DNA from 2 places in the Bradyrhizobium sp. HKCCYLS3070 genome. Region 1 is predicted to be linked to the other one. Evidence: riboswitches for the same ligand, from Rfam matches in the RefSeq annotation. Region 1 holds a riboswitch; the other holds the start of a gene.
What was found. A riboswitch is a leader RNA that binds a small molecule or an ion and turns the genes downstream of it on or off. The one in region 1 is predicted to bind cobalamin.
Positions count from the first base shown of each region.

Region 2: it holds a riboswitch for cobalamin, as region 1 does, so the genes downstream of both, ACQR03_RS31580 (HupE/UreJ family protein) here and ACQR03_RS18385 (TonB-dependent receptor plug domain-containing protein) in region 1, are expected to answer to the same signal.

Region 1 is NZ_JBNPTI010000005.1:169,518-184,278, forward strand. Features, by position in the region: gene ACQR03_RS18380 (DUF2336 domain-containing protein) at 1-639, shown strand, start outside; cobalamin riboswitch at 910-1,127, shown strand; gene ACQR03_RS18385 (TonB-dependent receptor plug domain-containing protein) at 1,224-3,299, shown strand; gene ACQR03_RS18390 (hypothetical protein) at 3,375-3,953, shown strand; gene ilvC (ketol-acid reductoisomerase) at 4,039-5,058, opposite strand; gene ACQR03_RS18400 (LysE family translocator) at 5,209-5,811, opposite strand; gene ACQR03_RS18405 (class I SAM-dependent methyltransferase) at 6,040-6,729, opposite strand; gene ilvN (acetolactate synthase small subunit) at 6,733-7,275, opposite strand; gene ACQR03_RS18415 (threonine dehydratase) at 7,490-8,473, opposite strand; gene ACQR03_RS18420 (acetolactate synthase 3 large subunit) at 8,689-10,458, opposite strand; gene miaA (tRNA (adenosine(37)-N6)-dimethylallyltransferase MiaA) at 11,008-11,925, opposite strand; gene serB (phosphoserine phosphatase SerB) at 11,929-12,819, shown strand; gene ACQR03_RS18435 (hypothetical protein) at 13,301-13,570, shown strand; gene ACQR03_RS18440 (ArsR/SmtB family transcription factor) at 14,024-14,320, shown strand; gene ACQR03_RS18445 (permease) at 14,317-14,761, shown strand, end outside.
Region 2 is NZ_JBNPTI010000019.1:32,416-47,176, reverse strand. Features, by position in the region: gene cobM (precorrin-4 C(11)-methyltransferase) at 1-389, opposite strand, end outside; gene ACQR03_RS31630 (cobalamin biosynthesis protein) at 386-790, opposite strand; gene cbiE (precorrin-6y C5,15-methyltransferase (decarboxylating) subunit CbiE) at 787-2,022, opposite strand; gene ACQR03_RS31620 (cobalt-precorrin-6A reductase) at 2,037-2,810, shown strand; gene cobJ (precorrin-3B C(17)-methyltransferase) at 2,774-3,541, opposite strand; gene ACQR03_RS31610 (precorrin-2 C(20)-methyltransferase) at 3,538-4,296, opposite strand; gene ACQR03_RS31605 (precorrin-8X methylmutase) at 4,293-4,925, opposite strand; gene cobG (precorrin-3B synthase) at 4,918-6,192, opposite strand; gene cobN (cobaltochelatase subunit CobN) at 6,189-9,608, opposite strand; gene cobW (cobalamin biosynthesis protein CobW) at 9,615-10,652, opposite strand; gene ACQR03_RS31585 (DUF1636 domain-containing protein) at 10,673-11,068, opposite strand; gene ACQR03_RS31580 (HupE/UreJ family protein) at 11,072-11,704, opposite strand; cobalamin riboswitch at 11,824-12,016, opposite strand; gene cobU (bifunctional adenosylcobinamide kinase/adenosylcobinamide-phosphate guanylyltransferase) at 12,051-12,587, shown strand; gene cobO (cob(I)yrinic acid a,c-diamide adenosyltransferase) at 12,604-13,212, shown strand; gene ACQR03_RS31565 (cobyric acid synthase) at 13,217-14,710, shown strand; gene cbiB (adenosylcobinamide-phosphate synthase CbiB) at 14,697-14,761, opposite strand, start outside.

The DNA.
Region 1 (14,761 bases):
GCCAACAACCAGACCGCGCGCTTCTCCGAGTCCGGCTATTCCGGGATGATGGCGCATGCCGAGGACGACGACGAATTGTCCGAGATCATCGGGCTGCGCGTCGACCTGCCCACCAAGCACCTGCGCGACCTCCTGCGCCGCGCGACCGAAGCCGTGCGCGCCAGGCTGATGGCCTCGGCGCCGCCGGCGTTGCAACAGGAGATCAAGAAGATCCTCAAGGCGATCGCCGACGTTGCGCGCAGCGACGGCGGCCTGGTCGGGCGCGACTTCACGCTGGCCGAAGAGGCCGTCAAGCGCATGAAGGGGCTGAACGAGCTCAACGATGCCGCCATCGCCTTCTTCGCCGAAACCCGCCGCTTCGGCGAGGTTTCCGCCGCACTCGGCCTGCTCAACAACGTCCCGACCGAGATGATGGCCAAGGTGCTCGAAGGCCCGCGCACCGACATCGTGCTGATCCCTTGCCGTGCCGCCGGGCTGGCCTGGTCGGTGGTGGCGAAAATCCTGACCCATCGGCCGATCAAGCACGCCATCGACAGCGACACGCTCAAGCTCGCGGAACGCGACTACGGCCGCCTGTCGCTCGACACCGCCCAGCGCACGCTGCGATTCTGGATGGTGCACAACAAGGTCGAGAAGTGAGCGGGTGCTCACAAGACGCAATCCTCATCAGCAACGACTCGCGCTCCGCTGTCGTCCCTGCGAACGCAGGGACCCATACCGCGTGATGTGAATTGGCGGAAAATGTCTTGTCGTCGTCCTTCGCCACACGACCGCCGGTGGCTATGGGTCCCTGCGTTCGCAGGGACGACGGCTATGGTTGTCGCAGGCGGCCGGGCATCACCAAGCCGACCGGCCAGCGTTATCGCCAGGAGATCGCCGGGCGCCGGATTGACTTTGGTGCGCCCGCACTCCTACGGTGATCGCGACGGTGCCCCTCGACCGGGGCTCAAAAGGGAATGCGGTGCCGGATGCGTCTCGCAAGGGACGTGACCGAAGGCCGCAGCTGCCCCCGCAACTGTAAGCGGCGAATCTCGCGTCAAAGGCCACTGGGAAATCTCGGTCCCGGGAAGGCGACGTGGAGGTGACGACCCGCGAGCCAGGAGACCTGCCGTCAGCCGTGGTCACACGCGAGGATGCCGGTCGGGGCGTTATTGGCATCGTTTTCAGGCAGGCCTGCCAAGGGCTGCATGAGACCTCGTTCGCGGTGACGTGCCACTGACGTCATGCCGAGGTTCCTCGTGTCTCCCGTTCCCCATGCCAGGCGCAGTCGCGCCCTTCTGTCGTCGTTCTGCGTCCTCTCGTCATTCGCCCTGCTCGGCCCCTCGCCCACAGCAGCGCAGCAATCCGCCTCCCCCGACCTTCTGCCCCCGGTTGAGGTCGACCCGCCGCGCGAGCCGATCGCTCAGAAACCAGCCATCCCCCGCAGAACCGCCAGCGCCGCGCATCAGCAGATGCCGGCGGCAAAGCCGGCCGCGCCAGCCGGAACCCCCGTCGCCGTCAGCCCGACCGGTGTCGTCACGCCAGTGGCCCACGTCGCGAATGCGATCACCGTGGTGACCGACAAGGACATCGCCGCGCAGCAGGCCCGCACCGTGCCGGACATCCTGAGCACGATCCCCGGATTGAACGTGGTGCAGGCCGGCGGCCCGGGCGGCCAGACCAACGTCTTCATGCGCGGCACCAACGCCAATCACACCAAGCTCTTCATCGACGGCATCGACGTCGGCGATGTCACCAACGGCAATGGCGCGTTCGATTTCGCGCATCTGCTCGCCGCCGACATCCAGCAGTTCGAGGTGCTGCGCGGGCCGCAGAGCGGGCTCTACGGCTCGGATGCGATCGGCGGGGTGATCTCGGTGATCACGCGCAAGGGCGAGGGCCCGGCGCGCGCGACCGCCTCGGTCGAGAGCGGCTCGTTCAAGACCTTCAACCAGTCAGCCGGCGTCAGCGGCTCACAAAACAATGTCAACTACGCGGTCAATGTCGCGCATCTGCACGCCGGCGACGTTCCGGTGACCCCGTGGCAGCTGCTGCCTGCGGGGCAGAAGGCCATCGGCAATGCCTACGACAACCTCACCGCCTCGGCCAAGCTGGGCGTCGACCTCAACGAGGCCTGGACGCTGAACTCGGTGGTTCGATACACCGACGCGACGCTGCTGTTCACCGGCGACAGCGGCTTTCCGAGCTTTCCCGACGCGGCCCAGAGCAACCACGCCGTCCACCAGCTTGCGACACGCCAGGAAGCCGTGTGGTCGCTGCTCGGCGGCCGCATCCGGAACTACTTCGGCGTCAACTATGTGAACGACCGGTCGTCCGACCTGACGGCTGGCAATCCGGTGGCAGCGGTCGCGGCCGGCGAGCGCATCAAGTATGACTGGCACGCGGTGACCAAGCTGGCGCCGCATAACAATCTCGTCGTCGGCGCGGAGCAGCAGACCGAGCGGCTGAAGACCGCCGACCTCTCGGCCGAGAATGGCAACAAGGCCGGCTTCGTCGAGCTGCAGACCGAGTTCGCGAAGCGCTGGTTCGTGGTGGCGAGCCTGCGCAACGACGTCAACGACCAGTTCGGCGGCCATGGCACCTACCGGATCGCGCCGGCGGTGATCCTGCCGGTGACCGAGACCAAGCTGAAGGCGAGCTACGGCACCGGCTTCAAGGCGCCGACCCTGAGCCAGTTGCACCAGGATTTTCCGGCGTTCAACTTCTTCGCCAATCCCAACCTCCGGCCGGAGCAGAGCACCGGCTACGACGCCGGCTTCGAGCAGCCGCTGTTCGACGATCGTCTCCGCTTCGGCGCGACCTACTTCCACAACAGCATCACCGACTTGATCAATTTCAACGCGACCTTCACCTCCTACGCCAATGTCGGCCTCGCGACCACCGAGGGCACCGAGAGCTTCGTGACCGCTGATCTCACCGACCGGATCTCGCTGCGTGCGGACTACACGTTCACCCGCGCGGTCGATGCGACTACCGGCCTGCAGCTATTGCGGCGGCCGAAGGAGAAATGGAGCGCCACCGCGACATGGGGGCCGATCGATGCGCTGACGCTGTCAGCGACGCTGCTGCACATCGGCGACTGGCTCGACGTCAGCCGCGACGGCATGACCACGGGCCTCGTCGCGCCCGGCTATACGGTCGTCAACCTGCGCAGCGACTACGCGCTGTCCGACCAGGTCAAGCTGTTCGGCCGGATCGACAACCTCTTCAACCATCACTACCAGAACCCGACCGGATTCCTCGCGCCGGGCTTCGGCGTGTTCGGCGGCATCCGGGTGGCGAGCTTCGGCGTGCAGTGACGCCGCCGACCAACCTCCCGGCGGCTGACAGAAGCTGCCGAAATGGACTACAATCGCAACAGAAGGAGATGTTCCATGACTCTCGACGTCCTCGCCCGGTCTGGTTCCGAAGCTCGCCTCGCGCCCGTTCCGCAACGGCATGCCGCTGCGTTCTGCTTCGCGCTGCTGACAGGGGCCTGCGCGCTGGCGAGCTTCGTGTTCGCCTGCGCGACGCCGTTTGCGGCCTTCGCCGTGATCGCCGCCGCCATGCTGCCGCTGCGCGCGGCGCTGCCGGTGATGCTCGGCGCCTGGCTGGTCAACCAGGGCATCGGCTTCGGCGCGCTGCACTATCCGGTCGATGCCAACACGCTGGCCTGGGGCGCCATGATCGGCGTCGCGGCGCTCAGCGCCACCGTTGTGGCCCGCATGGCCCTGGCGACCTTGCGCACAGCACCAGCGACGGTCGCGCTTGCCGTCGCGCTCCCCAGTGCCTACGCCGCCTATGAGCTGGTGCTGCTGGCCGCCACGCCCGCACTCGGCGGCGCTGCGAGCTTCGCGCTCCCGATCGTCGCCCGCCTCGGCCTGACCAGCGCCGCCTGGCTCGTCGGCCTCGTCGCCGTCAGCGAGATCGTCCGCCTGCTGACGCCGGTGGCGTCGCGCCGCGCGGCGTCCTGAACGCGCCGGCGGGCCTTCAACGACCCCAAACAGAAACGGCGGGCCTCTGCCCGCCGTTTTCATTTCTCGGTTTCGCCGCAAGACCTCAGTTCTTGCTCTTGTCGACCAGCGCGCCCTTCTTGATCCAGGGCATCATGTCGCGCAGGCGGGCGCCGACTTCCTCGATCGGGTGCTGGGCAAGCTTGGCGCGGGTCGCCTTGAACGAGGTCTGGTTGACCTTGTTCTCCAGCATCCAGTCGCGCGCGAAGCGGCCTGACTGGATGTCGTCGAGCACGCGCTTCATCTCGGCCTTGGTTTCCGGCGTGATGATGCGCGGGCCGGTGACGTACTCGCCGTATTCGGCGGTGTTGGAGATCGAGTAGTTCATGTTGGCGATGCCGCCTTCATAGATCAGGTCGACGATCAGCTTCACCTCGTGGAGGCACTCGAAATAGGCCATCTCCGGCGCGTAGCCGGCCTCGGTCAGCGTCTCGTAGCCGGCCTTGATCAGCTCGACCAGGCCGCCGCACAGTACCGCCTGCTCGCCGAACAGGTCGGTCTCGCACTCTTCCTTGAACGTCGTCTCGATGATGCCGGCGCGGCCGCCGCCGATCGCCGAGGCGTAGGACAGGCCGAGGTCATGGGCATTGCCCGAGGAGTCCTTGGCGATCGCGATCAGGCAGGGCACGCCGCCGCCGCGCTGGTACTCCGAGCGGACGGTATGGCCGGGGCCCTTCGGCGCGATCATCAGCACGTCGAGATCGGCGCGCGGATCGAGCAGGTTGAAGTGGACGTTGAGGCCGTGCGCGAACACCAGCGCGGCGCCCTGCTTCATGTTGTCGTGCAGGTGCTCGCGGTAGATGTCGCCCTGCAGCTCGTCCGGGGTCAGCATCATCACGAGGTCGGCCCACTTCGCGGCCTCGGCGACTTCCATCACCTTGAAGCCGGCGCCTTCGGCCTTCTTGGCGGAGGCCGAGCCCTTGCGCAGCGCGATCGCGACGTCCTTGACGCCGGAATCCTTCAGGTTGAGCGCGTGGGCGTGGCCCTGGCTGCCATAGCCGACGATGACGACCTTCTTGCCCTTGATCAGGTTCAGATCGGCGTCGCGATCGTAGTAGACACGCATTGTCGTTTCCTCTTTGAGATGGCCGGAATTGGCTGGAAAGTCAGACGCTTGGGTGAGGCACGGGCGGCTGCGCCCGGACGAAATCCGGCCCGTGTCTAGAGCATTTTGGCCCTGCTTGGAAACCCCGATCTCGCATGGCGGCAGTCTCCCTCATGCGTCCATGAACACGGGATAGAGCGAGGCCAGGAGCAGCACCGCCATCAGGATGTTGAAGGCGCGGACCGCGCGCTCGGAGCTGAGCAGCGGCCGCAGCGCGGTGCCGAATAAGGTCCAGGTGATGGTCGAGGCGACCGCCATCACGAAGCTGATCGCGACCTGCAGCGCCACGTTGGCCGGAAAGCTGGCGATCGCGGCATAGGCGGTGATGGTGCTGATCACCATCACCCAGCCCTTGGCGTTGACCCATTGGAACAGCGCCGCGCCCCAGAACGACATCGGACCGCGCGGCTTGGCGTCGTCAGGCTCGGCCGACCCTGACAAGGCGATGGCGACCGCGAGGTAGATCAGATAGGCCGCGCCGAGGTATTTCAGCACGTCCTGCAGCAGGGGATAGCGGATGAACACCGTCGCGAGGCCGAAGCCGACCGCGCCGACCATGAAGGCGAAGCCGAAGCTGACGCCCATCATGTGCGGCACCGTGCGGCGGAAGCCATGGGTCACGCCCGACGACAGCAGCATGATGTTGTTCGGCCCGGGCGTGAACGCCATCACGAAGGCGAAGGTGACAAAGGCGATGAGGAGCTGCTGGGACATCTAATGAGCTCCTGCCACACGACGACTTTTCAACCTCCCCTGGAGGGGGAGGGTCGCCTCACATCGTGCGAAGCAACGATGTGAGGCGGGGTGGGGTGATCTCTCCACGCGCGAGCTTTTGCGGCGGCCCACCCCACCCCGATCGCGCATTGCATGCGCGATCGACCCTCCCCCTCCAGGGGAGGGTGGCAGCGTGGCCACCTCACCGTCGTACAAGAACATCAGCGCCTAGCCCTGCCCCGCCGGCTTCTGCAGCACGTAGGTGGCGTGCATCGGCGCATGGTAGTCAGCGGAGACCGTGACGAAGCCGACCTCGGCCAGCATGCGCTCCATCACCCAGGCGAAGGTCGAGTTCTCGTCGCGCATGTGGGTGATGACGCTGTCGCGGGCGAGGTCGTGGTTCTTGATGTTGAAATCCGCCCACTGCTCGACCGAGCGCTCGACACCGTCGGGCATGCTGACATAGACGATGTCGCGCAGGAAGAACTGCGCGCCCGGCTTCAGCGCCGCGAAGATGCGCGCCAGCGCCACCGCCTTCCAGAAGTCCGGCAGATGATGCAGCGTGAACTCGCTGGCGATCAGGTCATACGAGTTCGGCTCATAGGCGAACGACAGCAGCCCCGCCGAATGCATCCGCACCGCGGTACGGCGGTCGCGGGTGTAGATCCGGGTCAGCGCCAGCATCGCCGGCGAGATGTCGATGGCGTCGACGACGGCCCCCAGCAGCGCCGCCTCGGTCGCCAGCACGCCGTTGCCGCAGCCGATGTCCGCCACCCGCCAGCCCGGCTTGACGCCGAGCATCTTCAGAGCAGCGCGCGCGCGCTCGTCGGCATCATCGCCCGAGCCGTAGATCGAGGCGACGGCATGATCGAGCCCGATCCGGTTGCGTTCGTTGTAGTACCAGTCGCGCGCCAGCATGACTCACATCCCTTCCGATCCCCGCCCGATCGCCGCAATGCCGGTCCTGGCGACTTCCACCAGGCCGAGCGGACGCATCAGATCGATGAATTGCGTGATCTTGTCGGTATTGCCTGTGATCTCGAACACGAAGCTTTCCGTCGTGGCGTCGATCACCCGGGCGCGGAACGCATCCGCCAGCCGCAGCGCCTCGACGCGCGGCTCGCCGGTGCCGCGCACCTTGACCATCGCGAGTTCGCGCTCGATCGCGCGCTTGGTCAGCGTCATGTCGACGACGCGGTAGACCGGGATCATGCGGTCGAGCTGGTGCTTGATCTGCTGGATCACCATCGGCGTGCCGGTGGTGACGATGGTGATGCGCGAGAGGTGCTTCTGGCTCTCGGTCTCGGAGACGGTGAGGCTCTCGATGTTGTAGCCGCGGCCCGAGAACAGGCCGATGACGCGCGCGAGCACGCCCGGCTCGTTCTGCACCAGCACCGCCAGCGTGTGCGTCTCGTTCGGATCGTGACGGTCTTCGAGGAAATAGGCTGACGCTGGCTGGTTCATTGGTGTCCCCGTGATAATTCAACCGTCATGGCCGGGCATAGCAGTCTGCCTTGCGCAGACTGCGTAAACTTGTCTGCGCTCCCGGCCCTCCACGTCGAGCGTCGAGCGCGCGGTTCGTGGATGCCCGGGCCTTCGCCGCGCCGAAGCGGCTTCGGCCGCGCAGGCGGGTCAAGCCCGGGCATGACAGCGGTGTTTGTGGCGAGTTGCGAGCTCCTCATGCGGCCCCCGCTTCGGCATGCGTGGCCGCCGGCAGCACCCAGCGCCTGAACAGGTCGAGATCGATGTTGCCGCCCGTGAGCACCAGGCCGACGCGCTTGCCGGCGAGCCTGCCCTTTTCCTGCAAGGCCGCCGCAAGCGGTGCCGCGCCGGCACCTTCGGCGAGATTGTGGGTGTCGGTCCAGAGAATGCGCACGGCCTCGGCGATCTCGGCGTCGCCGACCTGCACGATGCGCGAGGCGCCTTTCAGGATGATGGCGAGCGCATCCGCATCCGGGCTGCGCGTCGCGAGACCATCGGCGTGGGTGTCGGCGCTGTTGGTCGTCACCACCGTCCGCGCAGCGAACGACAGCGCGTAGGACGGCGCCTCGGTCGACTGCACGCCGACGATCTCGGTCTTCAAACCCAAGAGATCGCGCGCAAGGATGCAGCCGCAGATGCCGGAGCCCTGCCCGATCGAGACGTAGAGCACATCGAGGTCGGGCGCCGTGCGGAACAGCTCCAGCGCGTAGGTCGCGACGCCGCGCACGAGATCGCGATGGAACGACGGCACCATGTGCAGGCCGTCGCGCGCCGCATGGCGGCCGGCCTCCTCGCGCGCCTCCTGGAAGTCGCTGCCGTGCTCGATCAGCTCGGCGCCGAACGCCGCCATCGCGCGGTTCTTCTCGACCGAGTTGCCACGCGGCACGTAGATCGTCACCGGCAGGCCGTTGCGACGGCCGGCAAACGCGACGCTCTGGCCATGATTGCCGCGCGTCGCGGTGATCAGGCCGCGGACATCCGGCCGCGTGCGCTTGAGGTTGTCGACATAGACCAGCCCGCCGCGCACCTTGAAGGCGCCGGCCGGCGTGTGGTTCTCGTGCTTCACGACGACCCCGGTCCCCAGCCGCTGCGCCAGCAACGGCCACGCATGCGCCGGCGTCGCCGGCACCGCGGCGCCGACGATGGCGTGGGCGGCTTCGAGCTCAGCGAGGGTGAACATGAGAACTCCCTGACGCATGGGCACAATGCGGCCGCGCAAGCAGATGAGCTCCCTCGCCCCGCTTGCGGGGAGAGGGGGATTCTCCGCGAGTCCGACTGCGTGGGGAGTCCCCCTCACCCGACGCTGCGCGTCGACCTCTCCCCGCAAGCGGGGAGAGGTTAAGAGAGAGACTGCCGGACGCGCGTGCCATCACCGCACCATCAAACCTATCAGACTCACACCAGCGCCTTGCCGCCCGCGAACGCCGCGGCCGGATCGCTCGCCTCCGCCGGCAGGATCATCTCGTTATGCGCCTTGCCCGACGGGATCATCGGGAAGCAGTTTTCGAGCGCCGCGACGCGGCAGTCGAACAGCACCGGCTTCTTGACCGAGATCATCTCCTTGATCGCGCCGTCGAGATCGCCGGGCTTGCTCACCTGCAATCCGACGCCGCCATAGGCCTCGGCGAGCTTGACGAAATCCGGCAGCGCCTCCGAGTAGGAGTGCGACAGGCGGTTGCCGTGCAGCAGCTGCTGCCACTGCCGCACCATGCCCATGTACTGGTTGTTGAGGATGAAGATCTTGACCGGCAGCTCGTACTGCACGGCCGTCGACATCTCCTGCATCGTCATCTGCACCGAGGCGTCGCCGCCGATGTCGATGACGAGGCTGTCTGGATGGGCGACCTGGACACCGATCGCGGCCGGCAGGCCGTAGCCCATGGTGCCGAGACCGCCCGAGGTCATCCAGCGGTGCGGTTCCTCGAAGCCGTAGAACTGCGCCGCCCACATCTGGTGCTGGCCGACCTCGGTCGTGATGTAGGTGTCGCGGCCGCGCGTCAGCTCGAACAGCCGCTGGATCGCATATTGCGGCATGATGACGTCGCGGTTCGGCCGGTAGGCCAGCGAGTTGCGCGCGCGCCAGACGGCGATCTCCTGCCACCACGACTTGATGTCGGGCTTCTTCGCCTCGGCCCTGAACACCTGCAGGATGTCGGCGAGCACGTCGCCGCAATCGCCGATGATCGGCACGTCGACGCGGATGTTCTTGTTGATCGACGACGGATCGATGTCGATGTGGATCTTCTTCGAGTTCGGCGAGAACGCGTCGGTGCGGCCGGTGATGCGGTCGTCGAAGCGCGCGCCGACGCACAGCATGACGTCGCAATCATGCATCGCCATGTTGGCCTCGTAGGTGCCGTGCATGCCGAGCATGCCGAGCCAATTGGTGCCCGACGCCGGATAGGCGCCCAATCCCATCAGCGTCGAGGTGATCGGGAAGCCCGTGACCTCGACCAGCTCGCGCAGCAGCCGCGAGGCCTCCGGCCCCGAATTGATGACGCCGCCGCCGGAATAGATCACCGGCCGCTTGGCGCCCGCCAGCAGCGCCACGGCTTTGCGGATCTGCATCGCGTCGCCCTTCACGCGCGGCGAATAGGAGATGTGGACGTCGGACTTGCGTGGCGGATGATAGGTGCCGGTCGCGAACTGCACGTCCTTCGGCACGTCGACGACGACCGGCCCCGGACGGCCCGTGGTCGCGACATAGAACGCCTCGTGCAGCACCTTGGCGAGATCGTTGACGTTGCGGACCAGCCAGTTGTGCTTGGTGCAGGGCCGGGTGATGCCGACCGTGTCGCATTCCTGGAACGCGTCGTTGCCGATCAGATGCGTCGGCACCTGGCCGGTGATGCAGACCAGCGGGATCGAATCCATCAGCGCGTCCGCCAGCGGCGTCACCATGTTGGTGGCGCCGGGGCCCGAGGTGACCAGCACGACGCCCGGCCTGCCGGTCGAGCGCGCATAGCCTTCGGCGGCGTGGCCGGCGCCCTGCTCGTGGCGGACCAGGATGTGCTCGACCTCGCTCTGCTGGAAAATCTCGTCATAGATCGGAAGCACCGCCCCGCCCGGATAGCCGAAGAGGTGCTGCACGCCGTGGTCGATGAGCGCGCGCACGATCATCGCGGCGCCGGTCATCTGGTTCGGATCGTGGCTCTTGTCGGTCATGGTGGGCTCCGGATCGCTTCTGTCAGCGGCTGGTCGGTCTTGGTCAGTCGGTCTTGGTCAGTCGGTTTTGGTCAGTCGGTTTTGGTCACTTGGGTCAGGGTCGTTTCGGTCGGATCGCTGGCTTCCAGGCAATAAAAAAGGGCCCTGGAAGGCCCTGCGCACCGCTCGGAATTTGGATGGCCGCTAGCCATCCCCGGCGGTGCGCCTGGGTACGACGGCGATAAGGAGGATGGAAATAAAGTTGCGCATGATGCCGAGCGAGCTTCCCAAAGGTTGCGCGAAACATAGCCGGCGATGCCCCAATGTCAAGGCAAAGCCGGCCCGTCAGCGCGATTTTGCGATGTTAACGCGGAATTTTCCGTTCGGCGAGCGGTAATTTGGCGGTTGGCCTCCGAAACGAGGCAATAGGCTGGATGAGAGTACGGGCTCCATCTCCAAACGAGGTCGTCATTCCGGGGCGCCCGGAGGGCGAGCCCGGAATCCATACTCACGATCGTGGTTATGGATTCCGGGCCCATCGCTTCGCGATGTCCCGGAATGACGATGCGGCTAGAGTTTGACGACCCATCCCTTTGCCGCCTCCGGGCTCATCCACTCGAACTCCGGCAGTTGGTGCCGAAACCAGGTGAACTGCCGCTTGGCATAATGGCGGGTGTCGGCCTTGCCGATGGCGGCCGCCTCCTCCCGCGTGATCTCCCCTCTGATATAGCGGATCAGCGCCGGCACGCCGTGGGCCTTCATCGCCGGCAGCAGCGGATCGAGGCCGCGCGCGGCCAGCCGCTCGACCTCCTGCACCGCGCCGCGCTCCAGCATCAGATCGAACCGTACATCGATCCGCGCATACAGCGCCTCGCGCTCCGGAGCGATGAACAGCGCCCGATAGCTGCCCTCCGGCAGCAGCGGCGGAGTGGCCTCGGCATGCCAGTCGGCCAATGGCCGACCCGTCGCCTCGATCACCTCCAGCGCCCGGGCCACGCGGGCGCGGTCGCGGACGTTCAGCCGCGCGGCCGCCGCCGGATCGCGTCGCGCCAGCTCGGCATGCAAGGCCTCGACGCCGTCGCGATCGAGCCTGAGACGCACCGCGTCGCGCACCTCATCCGGCACGGGCGGCACCGCGGACAGCCCTGATGTCAGCGCCTTGAAATACAGGCCAGTGCCACCGATAAAGATCGGCAGCCGCCCGGCCCGTTGCACCTCGCCCAGGATCTCCGCGGCATCCCGGACATAATGGCCGGCCGAGTAGTTCACGCTGGCATCGACATGGCCGTAGAGCCGGTGCGGCACGGTGGCCTCTTCGTCGCAGGTCGGCCTTGCCGTCAGCACCCTCAGATCGCGGTAGACCTGCATGGAATCGGTGTTGATGACGACCCCGCCCGCTTTTTGCGCAAGTTCCACCGCCAGCGCCGACTTGCCGCTGGCGGTCGGCCCTGCGATAAGCAGCGCTTTGTTGATCCCTGGCAAAGTCACCTGATGTCTCTCGTCGCCACCTTCACCTGCAATCCCGCCGATCCCGCGCTTGATACCACGATCGTGGAGGCCTTCCTGGCCGTTCTGCCCTCGCCGGGCACGCCGCGCTGGCTGTTCGACGAGGTCGCGATCGACATCCCCTTCGCCCACGACGGCGAGGTCCACAAGCTCGAGGCGCGCCTGCGCGACCTGCGCGGCGACATGCCGATCGACATCGTCGTGCAGGCGGAAGCCGTCAGGCGCAAGAAGCTTTTCCTCGCCGACATGGACAGCACCATGATCGGGCAGGAATGCATCGACGAACTCGCCGATTTCGCCGGGCTGAAGCCGCGCGTCGCCGCCATCACCGAGCGCGCCATGCGCGGCGAGATCGCGTTCGAGCCGGCGTTGCGCGAACGCGTCGCATTGCTGAAGGACCTGCCGGTGAGCGTCGTCGACGAAGTCCTGACCAAGCGCATCAAGCTGACGCCGGGCGGCCGTCATCTGGTGATGACCATGCGCGCCAACGGCGCCTATACCTGCCTGATCTCCGGCGGCTTCACGCTGTTCACCAGCGCCATCGCGGCCAAGATCGGCTTCCAGGAGAACCGCGCCAACGAGCTCATCATCGATGGCGGCAAGCTCACGGGCGAGGTGCGCGAGCCGATCATCGGCCGCGACGCCAAGCTCGCTACCCTGATCGAGCTGCGCGAGGCGTTCGATCTCGACGAGATCGACACCCTGGCGGTCGGCGACGGCGCCAACGACCTCGGCATGATCGAGGCGGCCGGTCTCGGCGTCGCCTATCACGCCAAGCCTGCGGTCTCGGCCGCAGCCTCGGCCCGCATCGACCACGGCGACCTCACCGCCCTGCTCTATGCCCAGGGCTACACGCGCGATCAGTTCGTCGACTGACGAGACTGCGGCCGCGCGGCAGGCCAAGTAGCCGCGCGAGCCTTTGCGCAATACAGCGCCCTCTCCTGGCTGTGAGAGAGGACGCGTTGATGGGCAGCCGCCATGCCGTCATTGCGAGGGCAGCGGTTTTGCGAACGCTCGACGATCGCAATCGCATTGCCGTGTGCGAATCGCCGCCGCAAGCAAAGCCGTTACCAAATCCCTGCCTTCATCGGCTCTCGATCAGCGCATCATCAGGATTTTGTTTCAATCCAGCGCACTCGCACGCAACTCCATTCCAATCTCATTTCAGATCGCAAATCAGATCATTCGCCTTACGTATCAAGGCGGGACGCGAACTGCCATTTTAACCGCATCACCAATCCATGAATTGTCAAATCATGCTGCAGCGCATATAAAGCTGACAACGCTAGGGAGTGTCCAAGGAAGCGAAAGCGGTTGCAGGTGATGCAATCGATCATCGTCACAGAAGGACCTCCCGATGACCATCAAGCACATCATTCCCGGCTCTCTTCTTGCCCTCGCGCTGCTGAGCGGCGCCGCCGCTGCCGGCGAGCTGCCGAGCTACGAAGTCGGTGCGCTGCCGGCCACCCCGCACCAGCTCTCCGTCGTCGGTGCATCCGCCGCGCAGCAGACCATTGCGGTGAATGCCGACAGCGCCGCCTCGCCGCACCAGCTCGCCGTGCTCACCCAGCACCACCGCAGCGCTGCGCTCGTCGCTCCGATCACCGTGGGCAGCGTCCGCAACTAGGCAACGCGGGCAACCCATCGTCGGATAGGCAGCGCGCGTCTCGCCGGGCGAGGCCGCGCTCCCTGTTCGAGATAACGCGTGGCGCCGCGCGTGGTAAAGATCCCGGACATCCACGCCGGGCAGCCCAGACGCCCGGCCCGCTGCACCTACTGGGTCTTCGACGCCAACGCTCTCCGCCTCCGTACCCGGCGCGGCAGCCGCGTCGTCGAGCCCAGCCGCACAGTCACATTCCGGCCGCCGGCGGCAAGACCATCCGCGCGTGAATTGACCTGACGCCAGCCAGCTCGCCCGATTTCGCAACCGGGATCTCGCAGGGCGTCGCCGCGCGGGCCACGCATCACCAGCCATTATCAGCCTGACGCCACGCGCCGCGCCGATTGCCGGTCAAATCGCACATCCATAACCATTATATGCGCTATTGCGCAAATACGAAAGTACGAATATATTGCCGCCATGTTCGATCCCGTCCCGCTGCTCGCCGCTCTGGCCGAGCCGACTCGTCTCGCCGCCCTGCGCATCCTTTGGGACGGCGGCGAGCACTGCGTCTGCGAGCTCATGCGGCAGCTCCGAGCCAGCGCATCGCGCATGAGCCGGCACATGTCCGCCCTCAAGGCCGCCGGTCTCGTCATCGACCGGCGTGACGCCCAGTGGGTCCGGTATCGGCTGAGCCCTGACCTGACGCCCGATCGCCGCGCCATCCTCGACGCCGTCATGGCGGCCATGCCTGAGCCGAACAGGAGTGCAGCATGAAAACCGAAGCTTCGACCTATCCTGACGGGTCGGCATCGGCTGTGATCTGGATCATCGCGACGGCAGCTGCGGTCGCATTGTGGTTCGCGGTCTACTGGCAGCTGGAAGCGTTCTCGGCATGGCTGGTATCGTCGCTGCCGGTGTCCCGCGACAGCCATCTGGAAGAAGCCGCGCGGTTCTTCGTGTTCGACGCGCCCAAGGTCCTGATGCTGATGACGCTGGTCGTGTTCGGCATGGGCGTCGTACGCAGCTTTTTTTCAGCCGAGCGAACTCGCGCATTGCTCGCCGGCAAGCGCGAGGGCCTCGGCAATGTCGCGGCTGCGATCCTCGGCGTATTCACTCCCTTCTGCTCGTGCTCGGCGGTGCCGCTCTTCGTCGGCTTCGTCTCGGCTGGCGTCCCACTCGGCGTGACCTTCTCGTTCCTGATCGCGGCGCCAATGG
Region 2 (14,761 bases), on a different contig from region 1:
GCGAGGCCCGGCAAGGTCAGTTCGCGGCCAAGCGCGGCGGCAGCCGCCGCGAACGACGGCACGCCCGGTGTGATCGTGTAGGGGATCCGCAACGCATCGAGGCGCCGCAATTGCTCGCCGAGCGCGCTCCAGATCGAGAGATCGCCGGAATGCAGTCGCGCCACATCTTCGCCCGCGAGCGTGGCGCGCTCGATTTCGGCGACGATCTCGTCGAGCGACATCGGTGCCGTGTCGACGATACGCGCGCCGGGTGGACAATGATCGAGCAGCGCCCGAGGGACCAGCGAGCCCGCATAGAGACACACCGGGCAGCGCGCGATCAGGTCGCGGCCGCGCAAGGTGATCAGGTCCGGCGCGCCTGGACCCGCGCCAACGAAATGCACCGTCATGAGGCAGGCTCCGCAACAATGGCGCCGTCGCCCTCCGCCACCGCGCAGGTCGCTACGGCGTTTGCGACGCGCACGAGGATCAGCCGGGCATTCACGCCGGCGGCAGCGAGCGCCGCCGTCTCGGCAACCGAAGGTACACCCTTCAAGCACCTGACGCGATCGCTCCGCGTGATCGCGCGATCGGCAACAGCCGCCATGTCAGCAGAGGCGATGGCGACGAGCGGACGGCCAAGCCGTTGCGCGGCGCAGATCACGCCAGGCTCACTGGCCTTGTCAGCCGCAGTGGCGAGCACCGCCACGTCTGCGGGCGCGAGGCGCACAAGCGAGAGCGCATGCGCGATGACCGCCTCGATATCTGCGACGTCGGCGGCACGCCGGCAACCAATCCCGAGCGCGATCATGGCTTCGTCACCCGCCACTGCGTGATCGGCATGGCCTGCCGCCAGCCATGCATGCGGCCAACCGGCTCGATGCGCGAAACGGCGATGCGGATCAGTTCACCGCCATGCTGGCCGAACAACGCGCTCAGCCGCGTCTCGCCTTCGAGCGACACCACGTTGGCGACGAGGCGGCCGCCGGGTTTCAGCCGCGACCAGACGGCTTCGAACACCCCCGCTTCCGAAATGCCGCCGCCGATGAAGACCGCATCCGGCGTTTCGAGATCCGCCAGCACCGCTGGCGCGCGCCCCGTCACCAGTGTCAGCTCGGGAGTGCCGAGCGCCAGCGCGTTGCGCATCGCCCGGTCGGCCCGGTCCTGGCGCGCCTCGATGCCGATTGCGCGCAACGAGCCATGACGCAGCAGCCACTCGATTGCCACCGAACCCGAGCCCAGCCCGACGTCCCACAACAGCTCGCCCGGACGCGGCGCCAGGGCCGACAACGTCACGGCGCGGACCTCGCGCTTGGTCAACTGGCCGTCATGCTCGAACAGGTCATCGGCAAGACCGGCGGTCAGCGGGATCACGGGCGCATCAACCTCCGCTTCGACATCGATCGCGATCGTCGTCAGCGGATGAATATCAGAGAGATCGAACGCGTCGGCCGACGCGCTGCGCACCCGTTCGTGCGCGCCGCCGATCGCTTCCAGCACCGTCAGGCGCGAGCGTCCCATGCGGCGTGAGGTCAGCAGCGCGGCGAGCCGTGCGGCAGTGGAACCGTCCCAGGCCAGGGCCAGAATGCGCGCCGCCGGCGCGAGATGGCGGATGATCCCTTCGAGCGGGCGGCCGTGCAGCGTCACCTGCGCCACATCCTGCAGCGGCCAGCCGAGCCGTGCCGCTGCGAGGCTGAAGGCCGAGGGCTGCGGGACGCAAAGCATCTCGGCGGACGCGAAACGCTGCATCAGCTGCTTGCCGACGCCGTAGTTGAAAGGATCGCCGCTTGCGAGAACGACGACGGGCTCTCCCCGTCGCGCCGCGATCTGGTCGAACGCGAGCTTCAGCGGGCTGGGCCACGCCAGCCGTTCCCCCGCAATCAACGGCGCCGCAAGCTCGAGATGGCGCGCGCCGCCGACCACGAGCGCCGCCTGCGCGATGAGACGTCGTGCAGCCGTTGAGAGACCGTCAATACCATCCTCGCCAATCCCGACGATGGACAGCCAGCGCTGCGCGTTGCAAGTTGCGGCCGAGTTCACCATGGACCCTGCCCCGCATGCGCATCCTCATTCTCGGCGGGACGACCGAGGCTTCGGAGCTGGCGAAGCTGCTCGCCGGCGACGACCGGTTCGCAGCGACGCTTTCGCTCGCCGGCCGCACCGCTTCGCCCAGACCGCAGCCGCTGCCGACGCGCATCGGCGGCTTCGGCGGCATCGCCGGACTGGAAGCCTGGCTGCGCGATCATGCAATTGACGCCGTCGTCGATGCCACGCATCCCTACGCCGACCAGATCTCGCGACATGCGGTTGCAGCCTGCCATGCGCTGTCGGTGCCGCTGGCGTCGATCCGGCGCGCGGCATGGCAACGTCAGGCCGGCGACCGCTGGATCGAGGTCAGCAGTGCCGACGACGCGGCTTCCGCGCTCGGAGCAGATCCGGCGCGTGTGTTCCTCAGCCTTGGTCGCCTGGAGCTCGCAGCCTTCGCAGCAGCCTCGCAGCATCACTACGTCGCGCGAACCATCGATCCGCCTGGCGACGTCGCGTTGCCGCCCGACATTCGCTTCGTCCACGATCGCGGGCCGTTCGACGAGGCGACAGAGGAAGCCTTTCTGATCCAGGAGCGCATCGCTTTCGTGGTGTCGAAGAACTCCGGAGGCGCCGCGACCTATCCGAAAATCGCAGCCGCGCGGCGGCTCGCGATTCCCGTGGTGATGATCGCCCGACCCGACAAGCCGCAGGGCGTCGCGCTGGACGGCGCGCGAGCCGCGTTGCAATGGCTGGAGGCACGACTGGCTCATGCGCCGCCCTCGACCTCGCGGCGCAGCGTATAGACGTAGGGCGCCTTTCCCTCGCGCGCGATCAGGCGCGTGGCGGTCGATCCGATCAGCACGAGCGTTCGCATGTCCGCCTTGCCGGGATCGACCTCGCCCAAGGTGGTGATGATCCGTCGGACATCACCACTGCCGGCGGCCCGCACCATGACGACGACGGTCGACTCCGGCTTGATCCGCCGCAACAGCGCGAACGCCTCGCCCAGCTGATGAGGTCGCGCCTTGGACAGCGGATTATACAGCGCGATGACGAAGTCGGCGGCGGCAGCCGCCTCGAGGCGGCGGCGGATGGTCGTCCAGCTCTTGAGATTGTCGGACAGCGAGATCGCGCAGAAGTCGCCACCGAGCGGCGCCCCGACCTCGGCCGCCGCCGCCAGCATGGCTGTGACACCAGGCTCGACGCGGATGTCGAGGTCACGCCACGCCGCCGGTCCCGCCTCGACCGCTTCGAACACCGCCGCGGCCATCGCGAACACGCCGGGATCACCGCCCGACACCACCGCGACGTGCTTGCCGTCGCTTGCGAGCCCGAGTGCGTGGCGGGCGCGGTCGAGCTCGACGCGATTGTCGCTGGCGTGCCGGATTTGACCCGGACTCGTCGTGGTCACCCTGTCGAGATACGGTCCATAGCCGATCAGATCGGTCGCGCCTGCGATGGCGGCCGCGGCGGCCGGCGTGATCAGTTCGGCCCGCCCCGGGCCGACGCCCACGATCGTCAGCGTACCCGTCATAGCCGACGCCCTTGTCCGGGGATCAGGATCATCGAGAAATAGGGGCCGCGGTCCAGTTCGACCTCGGCCAGCGGCGCGACACGTTGCGCCTCCATCGTGCCGCGCTCGACATAGAGCGCGCGATCGAGCAATCCGGCGCTGATGATCGCGCGCTTCACTTTAGCAAGGTTGCGCCCGACCTTCATGATGACGGCGGCCTCGCAACGCGTCAGCCGGTCATGCAGGACGTCCTCGCCCAGCGTGCCCGGCAGCACGGACAGGACATCGTCGCCCCAGGTGATGGGAACATTGGCCTTGGTCCAGCAGCCGGACATGCCGGTGACGCCCGGGACGACCTCGACCGGATGATCGCGCTCGAGCCGCCGCCACATATGCATGAACGAGCCGTAGAAGAACGGGTCGCCTTCGGACAGCAGACCGACCGATCGCCCCGCCGCCAGATGCGCGGTGATGCTCTCCGACGCGCGCCGGTAGAAATCGGCGATCTGGGACTGATAGGACAAGTCGGCGACGGGCAATTCCTCCGTGACCGGATATTCGAGCCGCAGCTCGTGGCGGCCGGATTCCATCAACGGCGCTACGATCCGTCGCGCGTTGCCTTCCATGCCGCGCTTGGCAAAGAACGCCACCACGTCGACGGACCGAACCAGACCAGCGGCGCGCAAGGTCAGATAGCGAACGTCGCCCGGACCGACGCCGATGCCGTACAGCGTACCCGGATCGGCCGAGCCCGCGATGGTGTCGAGCAGGATCATTCGACGTCGCTCGCGATCGCATTCACCGCCGCAACCGCCATGGCGCTGCCGCCCTTGCGGCCCTTGACGACCAGATACGGTACCCGACCATCGGCCGCGAGCGCCTCCTTGGACTCGCGGGCTCCCACGAACCCCACAGCCGTTCCGATCACCGCCGCCGGTCGCGGCGCGCCCTGATCGAGCATGTCGAGCAGATGAAACAACGACGTCGGCGCATTGCCGATCGCCACCAGGGCGCCGCCGAGATGCGGCCGCCACAGCTCCAGCGCTGCTGCGGATCGGGTCGTGCCGAGCTGCGCGGCGAGCGCCGGCACCTCGTGCGCATCGAGCGTGCAGATGATCTCGTTCCTCGCCGGCAACCGCGCCCGCGTGATCCCCTGCGCCACCATCTTGGCATCGCACAGGATCGGCGCGCCACGATCGAGCGCCTCCCGCGCCGCGGCGGCGAAATGTTCGGACATCGCGATGTCGGAGGTGATCTCGACCATGCCGCAGGCATGGATGATACGCACGGCGATCTTCTCTTCCAGTCCGCGGAAGCGCGACAGATCGGCCTCGGCGCGGATGGTCGCGAACGAGCGGCGATAGATCTCGGCGCCGTCCTTGATGTAGTCGCGCAGCTCAGACATCGGCCTTTTCTTTCGTTTCGAACAGCCCGTCGACGTCGATCTCGGTGGGATCGAGCATGCCGCAGGGCTCGCTCTTCACCGTGCCGTTGCGGACGACGTGATAACCTTTGCCCTCGCCGACCAGCACGACGTCCGCGGCTGCCGAGCGTGCGCAGCCCTTGGCGCAGCCGGAGACGTGCAGCGTGCCGTTGAATCCGGTCCGAGCCATCGCATCCGCGAGCAGGCCGGCATGCTGTCGCGTCGCCAATCCGGTCGATGGACAGCAGCCGACGCCCGAGCAGGCGTCGATGCGCATCAGTGGATCGGCATCGTCGACGACCAGGCCGAGCCGGGCGGCATCCGCCGCCAGTTGCTCCGCGGTCACGGCACCCGCGGCGACATACAGCGCGCGCCATGGTGACAAGCGGACCTCGGCGACATCGTGTACCGCAAGCATGGCCGCAAGCCGCGCCAGCGTGCCGCTATCAATACGGCCGAACGGCACGCCGAGACCGACGGCGCAGGTTTGATCCGTCAGAGCGATGACGCCGCAACGTCGCTGCGAAATGGTTGCTGACGCCGTCGCGACGGCGTTTGAAACATCGAGGCCCAGTTCGGCGCGGATGGCAGCGCTCGCTTGCGGCTGCAACGTCGCGGAACGTTGCGTCGGGCTGTGTTGCAGCACCAGCCGCGCGAGGTGAACGGCCGTCGACGCCGCGTCGGTCACGGCTGCCGTTCCCAGCCACACATCGTCGTTCGAACCGGCAATGCCGACGGCGATCCGCCTCGCCTCAGTACCACCACAGGCGACGAGACGAACATCCGCGGCGAGCCCGGTCAGCGGCAGCCTGCCGCCGCCGTCCAGCGCAAAGCCGAACTTGGGCGGCAGCGCATGGAGCGCCTGATCCGAGGCCAGCAGCGTCTCCAACTCGGCGGCGACGGGGCGCATGTCGACCCATTCGGCCGGGTCGAGTCCCGCCAGCGGGTTGACGACGATGTTGCGGATGGCCTCGAGCTCGGCGCTGTCATCGAGCAGGCCGAGCGATGCCATCAGCTCCCACAGCGGCGCGAGCGTCTCGGACGATACGCCACGAATTTGCAGATTGGCGCGGCGCGTGAGGTCGATCTGGCCGTTGCCGTAGCGCCGAGCGGCCTCGGCAAGCTCACGCAGCGCCGACACCGGCAACGCGCCGCCATGCGGCCGGACACGAACGATGAGGCCGTCGCCGCTCGGCATCGGCCGCCGCGCGCCCGGGCACCAGCCCTTGATCTCGACCGAGGCGGTCATGACGCGCTCTCCGCTTGCGTCAGGCGCGTGCGGGCATGCGCAAGCTCATCGGCGACGGCATTTCGGCGTGGCACCCACAGCTGCCGACGCAGCGCATCTTCGAATCGCGCCACGATCGCGGCGACGGCCGCGGGATTGCGTGCGGTCATGCCGTCCAGCACGGCCTCGTCACGCAGCAGCGCGCCATGCGCCAGATCGAACAGGTGCTCGGCAACGGTGTCGGAGGTAGCCGCAAAGGCGTAGAGCGCGTCGACGCCCTGCGCGATCTCGGCGACGCCGCGGTAGCCATGCGCGAGCATTCCCGAGATCCAGCGCGGATTGGTGAGACGGCCGCGCACCACGCGGGCAATCTCCTCGCTGAAGCTCCGCGCCGCGGGCGCCTCCGGACGGCTGGTGTCGAGATGCAGCAGAACGGGCGACGCGCCGAGCGACGCTGCAGCGGCGGCGAAGCCTCCGGCGAAGTCGGCGACCTCCTCGCCATCGAGCAGATCGCGCTCCCGATCGTCCTGCGGATGCACGAGGGCATCGGCGCTGCGGACGCGGGCGCGGAACGTGTCGGAGGCCGACACGCCGTCATGCGCTCCGCCGAAACTGTAAGCGGTGCTCTCAAGATACGCTTCGCCGAGCTGCGACCGGCTCGTCCAGTCCATCCCGAGCGCGAGGTCGGCGGCAACGGCGCCGTAGCTGCCGGGCGCGCCGCCGAACACGCGCGCCAGGCTCTCGCCGCGCCGCCGTGCCGCGGCCAGCGGATTGTCGGCATCGTCCTCGTCGAGTGACGCCACCTTCTGCACGGCGAGATCAAACAGCGCGATCTGCGCTTCGAACAGGTCGCGGAACAGCCCCGAGATCCGCAGCGTCGCATCGATGCGCGGGCGGTCGAGCATCGCCAACGGCAGCACGTCGACGCCGGTGACCCGATTGGAGTTGAGGTCCCAGCGCGGCCGCGCGCCGAGATAAGCCAAGGCCTGGGCCAGATCGTCGCCGCCCGTGCGCAGCGATGCGGACGCCCAGAGATCGAGCATGAGCGCGCGCGGGTAGTCGCCATGATCCTGCAAATAGCGCCGGATCACCTCATCAGCCGCGCGTACGCCGACCAGGGCCGCGGTCCGGGTCGGGATCGCGCGCGGATCGGTCGCGGTCAGATTGCGGCCCGTGGGCAGCACGTCGAGACGGCCGCGGCTCGGCGCTCCGGCGGGACCGGCAGCAACGCGCCGGCCATCGAGCGCGGCGAGCAACGCGCTGCGCTCGGCCGCAGCGCTCGCGGCGATCCGTGCGGCGATGTCGGCGCGATCGACCGTCACCGCCTGCCCCATCGCCGCCGTGATCGCATCGGCCAGCAGGGCGGTCGCCGCCGTGTCGGGCGCCTCCCCAAACACATGCAGGCGGTCGCGCACCGCGAGCTCCTTGATGTCGCAGAGCTGCGCATCGAGCTGCGCGATCGCCTCGCGTCCGGTCATGGCACGGTCGAGCCCGCAATCGGCGGCCAGGCCGCCCTGCCAGGCCCGCGCGACGATTTCCTCCTCGAGCAGTTTCAGGCGGCGTTTGTCGAGGCCATCCGCCTCGGCATATTCCTCGACCAGCCCCTCCAGCTCCAGCAGGGATCCGTGCAGACCGGCCTGCGACAGCGGCGGCGTCAGATGCCCGAGCGTCAGTGCCGACAACCGCCGCTTGGCCTGCATCGCTTCGCCGGGATTGTTGACGATGAAGGGGTAGATCACCGGCAGCGGGCCCAGCACGGCCTCCGGCCAGCAGGCATTTGACAGCGCCAGCGCCTTGCCCGGCAGCCATTCCAGCGTGCCATGCGCACCGAGATGGATCAGCGCATCGATCCGCTCGGCCTCTCGCAGATATGCATAGAGCGCGACATAGGCGTGCCGCGGCGGCACGCTGGTGTCGTGATAACCGGACTTGCGATCGGCGCGACTGCCACGATCCGGTTGCAACAAGATTAGGAGTTCTCCCGCACGCAGCACCGGAAAATGGAAGGCGCCATCCCGGAACGCGGGGTCCGCTTCCGCCTCTCCCCAGATGTCATGTAGCGCACGCTGCAGATCGTCCGGCAACGGCGCCAGAGCACACCGATAGGCCGCGAGCGGCACCACGAGCTGATCTGCCTCGTCCCGCAGCAGCGTTTCGATATCGTCCGCAGTCGGCGCTACACGGCCGATATCGTACCCCGCCTCCGCCAACAACCGCGCAATGGCGGCTGCGCTTGCGCTGGTGTCGAGACCGACGGCGTAGCCGCAACGCCCGCCGCGCGACGGATAATCGGAGAGTACCAGCGCCACGCGCCGCTCGCTGGCCGGCAGCCCCCGCAATTGCGCCCATCGCGCCGCCAGTTGCGCGACGTAAGCAATGCGGTCCTGTTGAGGCACATAGCGCATCGCGCTGAACTGCAGACGCTCATCCGCCGGCGCCTCGCCCTTGAACGCAATCGGGCGCGCCAACAGCCGGCCGTCGAGCTCCGGTAGCACGACATTCATCGCAAGGTCCGTCGGCGACAGTCCGCGCACCGACGAGGCCCAGGCCTCTTCCGTGCTCTGCGCCTGGATGATTTGCAGAACTGGTGCATCGGCCACGTCGAGCACCGTGGTGCCGCCGTCGCGCAGCGCCGAGAACGCGGTGGCGTTCAAAATGATCGCAGGACGCCGGCGCTGGACGAGTCGCGCCAGTGCATCCCCAATATTGGGATCCTTCAGGCTGGTCACCGCGACCGCGACTGCCGCCAGCCCTTTGGCTTCGATCGCCCGCATCAGCTCAGCAATCCCGGCCGTATCGGCAGCGAGCAGGCTCGCACGGTAGAACACGATCAGCGCGCTCGGCCGCGCATCATCATGGCTGCAGAGATCATCGATGCCGACGGCTCCGCGATCGGGCATGAAGCCGACGATCGAACCGATCGCGATCGGTTCGGCAAACTGCGCGTCGCGCCCGAGCAGCGTCGCGAGATAGCGCAGCGCCTCGCGCGCATTGCCGACCCCGCCCTCGTGCAGATAACCGTAGAGACGCGAGGTCGCGTCCTGCGGCAAGGTCGAGAGCTCAGCAAGCCTGTCGTCGGCGCGATCGTCACCCGGCAGTGCCGCGAACAGGATGTGGCGGCTGCGGCAGACCGATGCGATGCGCTCCAGCCCGTAGCGCCAATAGTCGAGCCCGCCGAGACAGCGCACGACGACGGCGCGCGCGCCCAGCACGACGCGGTCGACATAGAGATCGACCGACATCGGATGCTTCAGCCGTTTCAAGCTGGCGAGGCGCAGGCTCGGCAGGTCATCCGACGACACGGTCCAGGCTTCGGCCAGCGCCGACAGGTCGGTGTCCGAGAACGACAGCACGACGATCTCGGCCGGCGACTGTGCAAGATCCACGGCCTGTTCGAGGTCGTCGAGATCCGCGCCCGTTGTCGCCAGCAGGTGCATCGGTGACTATCCTGTGATCAGGCTCTGGATGGCAGCGGCATCGAGGCCGCGCTCGCCGATGATCACCAGCCGCCCCTGCCGCGATTCGCCCGAGCGCCACGGGCGCTCGAACTGATGCTGGATGCGGCTGCCGACGGCCTGCACCAGGAGGCGCAGCGGCTTGCCGGCGACTTCCACGAACCCTTTCACCCGCAACACATCATGTGCGTCGACGGCGGCCGCGATGCGGTCGACGAGCGCATCGGGCGAAGCCTGCGCCGGAACGTCGAGCACGAAACTCTCGAAATCGTCGTGATCGTGCTCGGCCTCGTTGTCGTGATGCGACGGCCGGGCCGCGAGATCGTCCTCCGCGGCGGCACCGAGCCCGAGCAGCACCGAAGCCGACAGCCTGCCGTGCTCCGTCGCGATCACCTTGACGGCACGCTGCACCTTCGCCGCGATCTCGGCGGCGACATCCTTGCGCTGCTCCTCGCTCATCAGGTCGCTCTTGTTCATCACGACGAGATCGGCGCACAGCAGCTGGTCCTCGTAGACCTCCTCCAGCGGATTGTCGTGATCGAGCGACGCATCGGTGGCGCGCTGCGCGGCGAGCGCTTCGGGATCATCGGCGAAGCGTCCCGCGACCACCGCCGGACCATCGACGACCGCAACGACGCCGTCGACGGTGACGCGCGTCGCGATCTCCGGCCAGTTGAAGGCCTGCACCAGCGGCTTCGGCAGCGCCAGCCCCGAGGTCTCGATCACGATATGCTCGGGCGGCTCCTTCTGATCCAGCAGGCTCCTGAGCGCCGGCACGAAATCATCGGCAACGGTGCAGCACAGACAGCCGTTCGACAGCTCGACGATGCGATCCTCCGGACAGTCCGGCACGCCGCAGCCTTTCAGGATGTCGCCGTCGATGCCGACATCGCCGAACTCGTTGACGATGATGGCAAGCCGGCGACCGTTCGCGGTCTCGATCAGGTTGCGCACCAGCGTGGTCTTGCCGGCGCCGAGGAAACCGGTGACGATGGTGCAAGGCGTCTTGGCGAACGACTTCGTCATGGCGATGCGAGCTCTCGTTTTCAGCGTGGCGCAGACAGCGCAGGCACGCGCGCGACGGTGTTCTTGCGAATGTATTCGGGACGCTCGCGCCAGGCCGGCAGACCGGCGTCATGGCGCTGATGCAGTTGCGCAAATGTCAGCACATCCCGCGCATGCAGATCCGGATCGAGCGCGCCGAGCACATAGGTCCATTTGCCCGGCGCCGTCACCGCAACCGTGCACGCACGATTGCAGTTCGACAGACACTCGACACCGACAACGGTGACACCGGCGCGCTGCGCGGTCGGCAACGTCTCGATCGCGGCGAGCAAACGGGCTCCGGCCCGCGGCTGATCAGGCGGCGTAGGTTCCGTCCCCTGCGAACGGCAAGTGACGCAGACGAACAGCGTCGTCTCACCAGTCTCCGATGCGGTCATCAATCAGCCGATCACGCCGGCCGCCGTCGCCGCGGCGACCCCACCCACCAGCACGATGGCAGCGCCCGCGAGCCGCAGCGCCAGCGGCGCAGCCGTCTTGGCCTTCGCCGACAGCAGCCTTGTGCCGAGGAACGCGCCGGCGGCGATGATGGTCTGGATCACGAGCAGACCGACGAGATAGGCCCCGAGCGGGGTGTTCTCGGCCCCGACGATCGATTCGCCCAGCGCATATCCATGGACGAGACCGGTCACGGCGAACAGGCCGGCGACGGGCAGCACACCGAAACGGCCACGCATCACCACCACCAGCCCAACCACGACGGTGGTCAGGCCGACCAGCAGCTCGGCAGCCGGGATGTTGGCCTTGGCCACATGAAGGCCGACGCCCGCGATCATCGCGGTGGTGAAGGCGAGCACCGGCGCGAAGCCGCGGCCCAGAAGCGCTGCAACGATGCCCGCGCCCACGATCGCCGCCAGATGGTCGATTCCGATGACAGGATGGCCGAGGCCGGACAGCATCCCCTGTGCAAACGTCTGCGGCAGCTTGCCCCCCATCATGTGATGCGCGAAGGCGGGATCGGTGGCGAGCAGCACCAGGCTCGCGGCTGCAAAGGTCGTGGTACGGGTCAACTTCATGGCCGTCTCCGTCGCTTGCCGGCTCCCCAGAGGACCGGACGATGCGCTGCATCCGACGGCATCCCACCCATCCCGGCGGGATCAGAACCAGCATCGCGACTCCCCGCGCGACGGGTCGGCCAACAGCAATCTCGACGGCAGGTCTCCTGGCTTTCGGGTCGCTGCATGGGGCCACCTTCCCGGTTTCCCAGTGGTGTCTTGGCCTCACACTCGCCGATTACAGTTGCGGGGGCAGCCACGGCCTTGGGTCAAGAACCCGCACCGTGTTCCCTAAATCTCTCCTTTCGGAGAACCGTCATCTGTTAGATACGGGTCGCACCAAAGCCCGTCAATCGGAATCGTCCCCATGGTCCCCGCCCCGCCGCATCCCGCCCTGCCGCGCCTGACGCTGGTGCTCGGCGGTGCGCGCTCGGGCAAGAGCCGCCATGCCGAGGCCCTCGTCACCGCCCTTCCCGCGCCTTGGACCTATGTTGCGACCGCGCAGGCCTTCGACGCCGAAATGACCGACCGGATCGCCCAGCACAAGGCGCGCCGCGCCAAGGGATGGAAGACGCTGGAGACGGCGCATGATCTCGCGGGCCTCGTCCGGGCAAGCGGAGAATCGGGCGTACCGATGCTGATCGATTGCCTGACGCTCTGGCTCAGCAACGTGATGCTCGCCGACATGAACGTGCCGGCCAGATGTGCCGAGCTGATCGACGCGCTCAGGAACGCGCATGGCCCGATCGTGGCCGTGTCCAACGAAGTCGGATTGGGCATCGTGCCGGACAACGCGCTCGCGCGCGCCTTTCGCGATGCCCAGGGGCGACTGAACCAGGACATCGCGGCCTTAGCGGATCGCGTGATCCTGATGGCGGCGGGACTGCCGCTGACGTTGAAGTGACCAGGAGAAAATGCCGATGACCGGAAGCGCCGACGATTCACGCCACAAGGCGAAGATGGAGAACCGCAAGGCGGTGCAGGATGCCGAGGTCGCCTCCAAGACCGTGGAGAAGGGCCTGCTGATCGTTCACACCGGCAAGGGCAAGGGCAAATCGACGGCGGCGTGGGGCCTGATGCTGCGCGCACTCGGCCGCGGCTTTCGCATCGGCGTCGTGCAGTTCGGCAAAGGTGCGTGGGAAACAGGCGAGCGCAAGGCGATCGAGAAGTTCGGCGATCAGGTGTCGTGGCACACGCTCGGGGAAGGCTTTACGTGGGAGACGCAGGATCGTGCGCGCGACGTCGCCGCGGCCGAGCGCGCCTGGGCGAAGGCTAAGGAGCTGATGGCGGATCCGTCGATCCGGCTGCTCGTCCTCGATGAGCTCAACATCGCGCTGCGCTACGATCACCTTGATATCGCAGACGTCGTCGCCACGCTCGCAGGGCGCCGTCCCGATCTGCACGTCGTCGTCACCGGCCGCAACGCCAAGCCGGAGCTAATCGAGGCCGCCGATCTCGTCACCGAGATGAACCTCGTGAAGCATCATTTCGCGGCCGGCGTGAGGGCGCAGGAAGGCATCGAGTACTGAGTTCATGAGCGCGCGGGCCATCATGTTCCAGGGCACCGGCTCCGACGTCGGCAAATCGCTGATCGTCGCGGGGCTCGCGCGCGCGCTGACATTGCGCGGCCTCAAGGTGGCGCCGTTCAAGCCGCAGAACATGTCGAACAACGCCGCCGTCACCGCTGATGGCGGCGAGATCGGCCGTGCCCAGGCGCTGCAGGCGCGCGCGGCGCGGCGGCCGATGACGGTGCACATGAACCCGGTGCTGCTGAAGCCACAAAGCGAGATCGGGTCGCAGGTCGTGGTGCAGGGCCGCGTCATCGGCACCGCCAAGGCGTCGGCCTATCAGGCGATGAAGCCGCAACTGATGGCGGCCGTGCTCGACAGCTTCCATCAGCTCGCGGCGGATGCCGACATCGTGCTGGTCGAAGGCGCAGGCTCCGCCTCCGAGATCAACCTGCGCGGCGGCGACATCGCCAACATGGGCTTTGCGCAGGCGACGCAGATTCCGGTGGTGCTGATCGGCGATATCGATCGGGGCGGCGTGATTGCGAGCCTGGTCGGCACCAAGACGGTGATCCCGCCGGACGATGCCGCGCGCGTGGCGGGTTTCCTCGTCAACAAGTTTCGCGGCGACCCCGCATTGTTTGCGTCGGGCATGAACGAGATCGCGCAGCGGACGGGGTGGACATCGCTCGGGCTCATTCCACATTTTCCGGATGCGCGCCGCCTGCCGGCGGAGGACGCGCTTGGCCTGGCTGAACGCGGATCATCGGGAGGACAGCGACCGAAGGTCGTCATCCTCGCCTATCCGCGCATCTCCAATTTCGACGAGTTCGATCCGTTGCGGCTGGAAGATGGAATCGATCTGCAGTTCTTGCGGCCTGGCACGCCGATCCCCGGCGACGCATCGATGGTGATCCTGCCGGGCTCGAAGGCGACGATCGCCGATCTCGCCGCCTTGCGTGAAGTCGGCTGGGACATTGATCTCCGCGCGCATCTTCGCCGCGACGGCCGCGTGCTCGGCATCTGCGGCGGCTATCAGATGCTGGGGCGCGTGATCAGCGATCCGGATGGGCACGAGGGTGCAGCTGGTTCCGTCGCGGGACTTGGCCTGCTCGACGTCGAAACGACACTGACCGATGACAAGGCGTTACGCGAGGTCCAGGGCACGCTGACGCACGATAAGCTCTCGTTCCGCGGCTACGAGATGCACATCGGCCGCACGGAGGGACGGGCGACACAGCGCTCCTTCCTCACCTTCTCCGATGGCCGGCGCGATGGCGCCATCGCGCCTGATGGCCTGGTAGCCGGCTGCTACGTGCATGGCCTGTTCGCCGACGACGGCCTGCGCAGCCATTGGCTGCGCGGCCTCGGCGCGACGACCAGCGGCCTCTCCTATGAGATCGATGTGGACACGACGTTGGATGCACTCGCGGCGCATCTCGAGCGCTACGTCGACGTTGACCGCATCCTGGCATTGGCGAGCAAGCCCGCGCCGCCCGTGGCGGCTACAGGATCCTGACCAGGACGAGTCCTGCGACGACCAGGGCTTGAACCAAACAGGCCAGCCGAT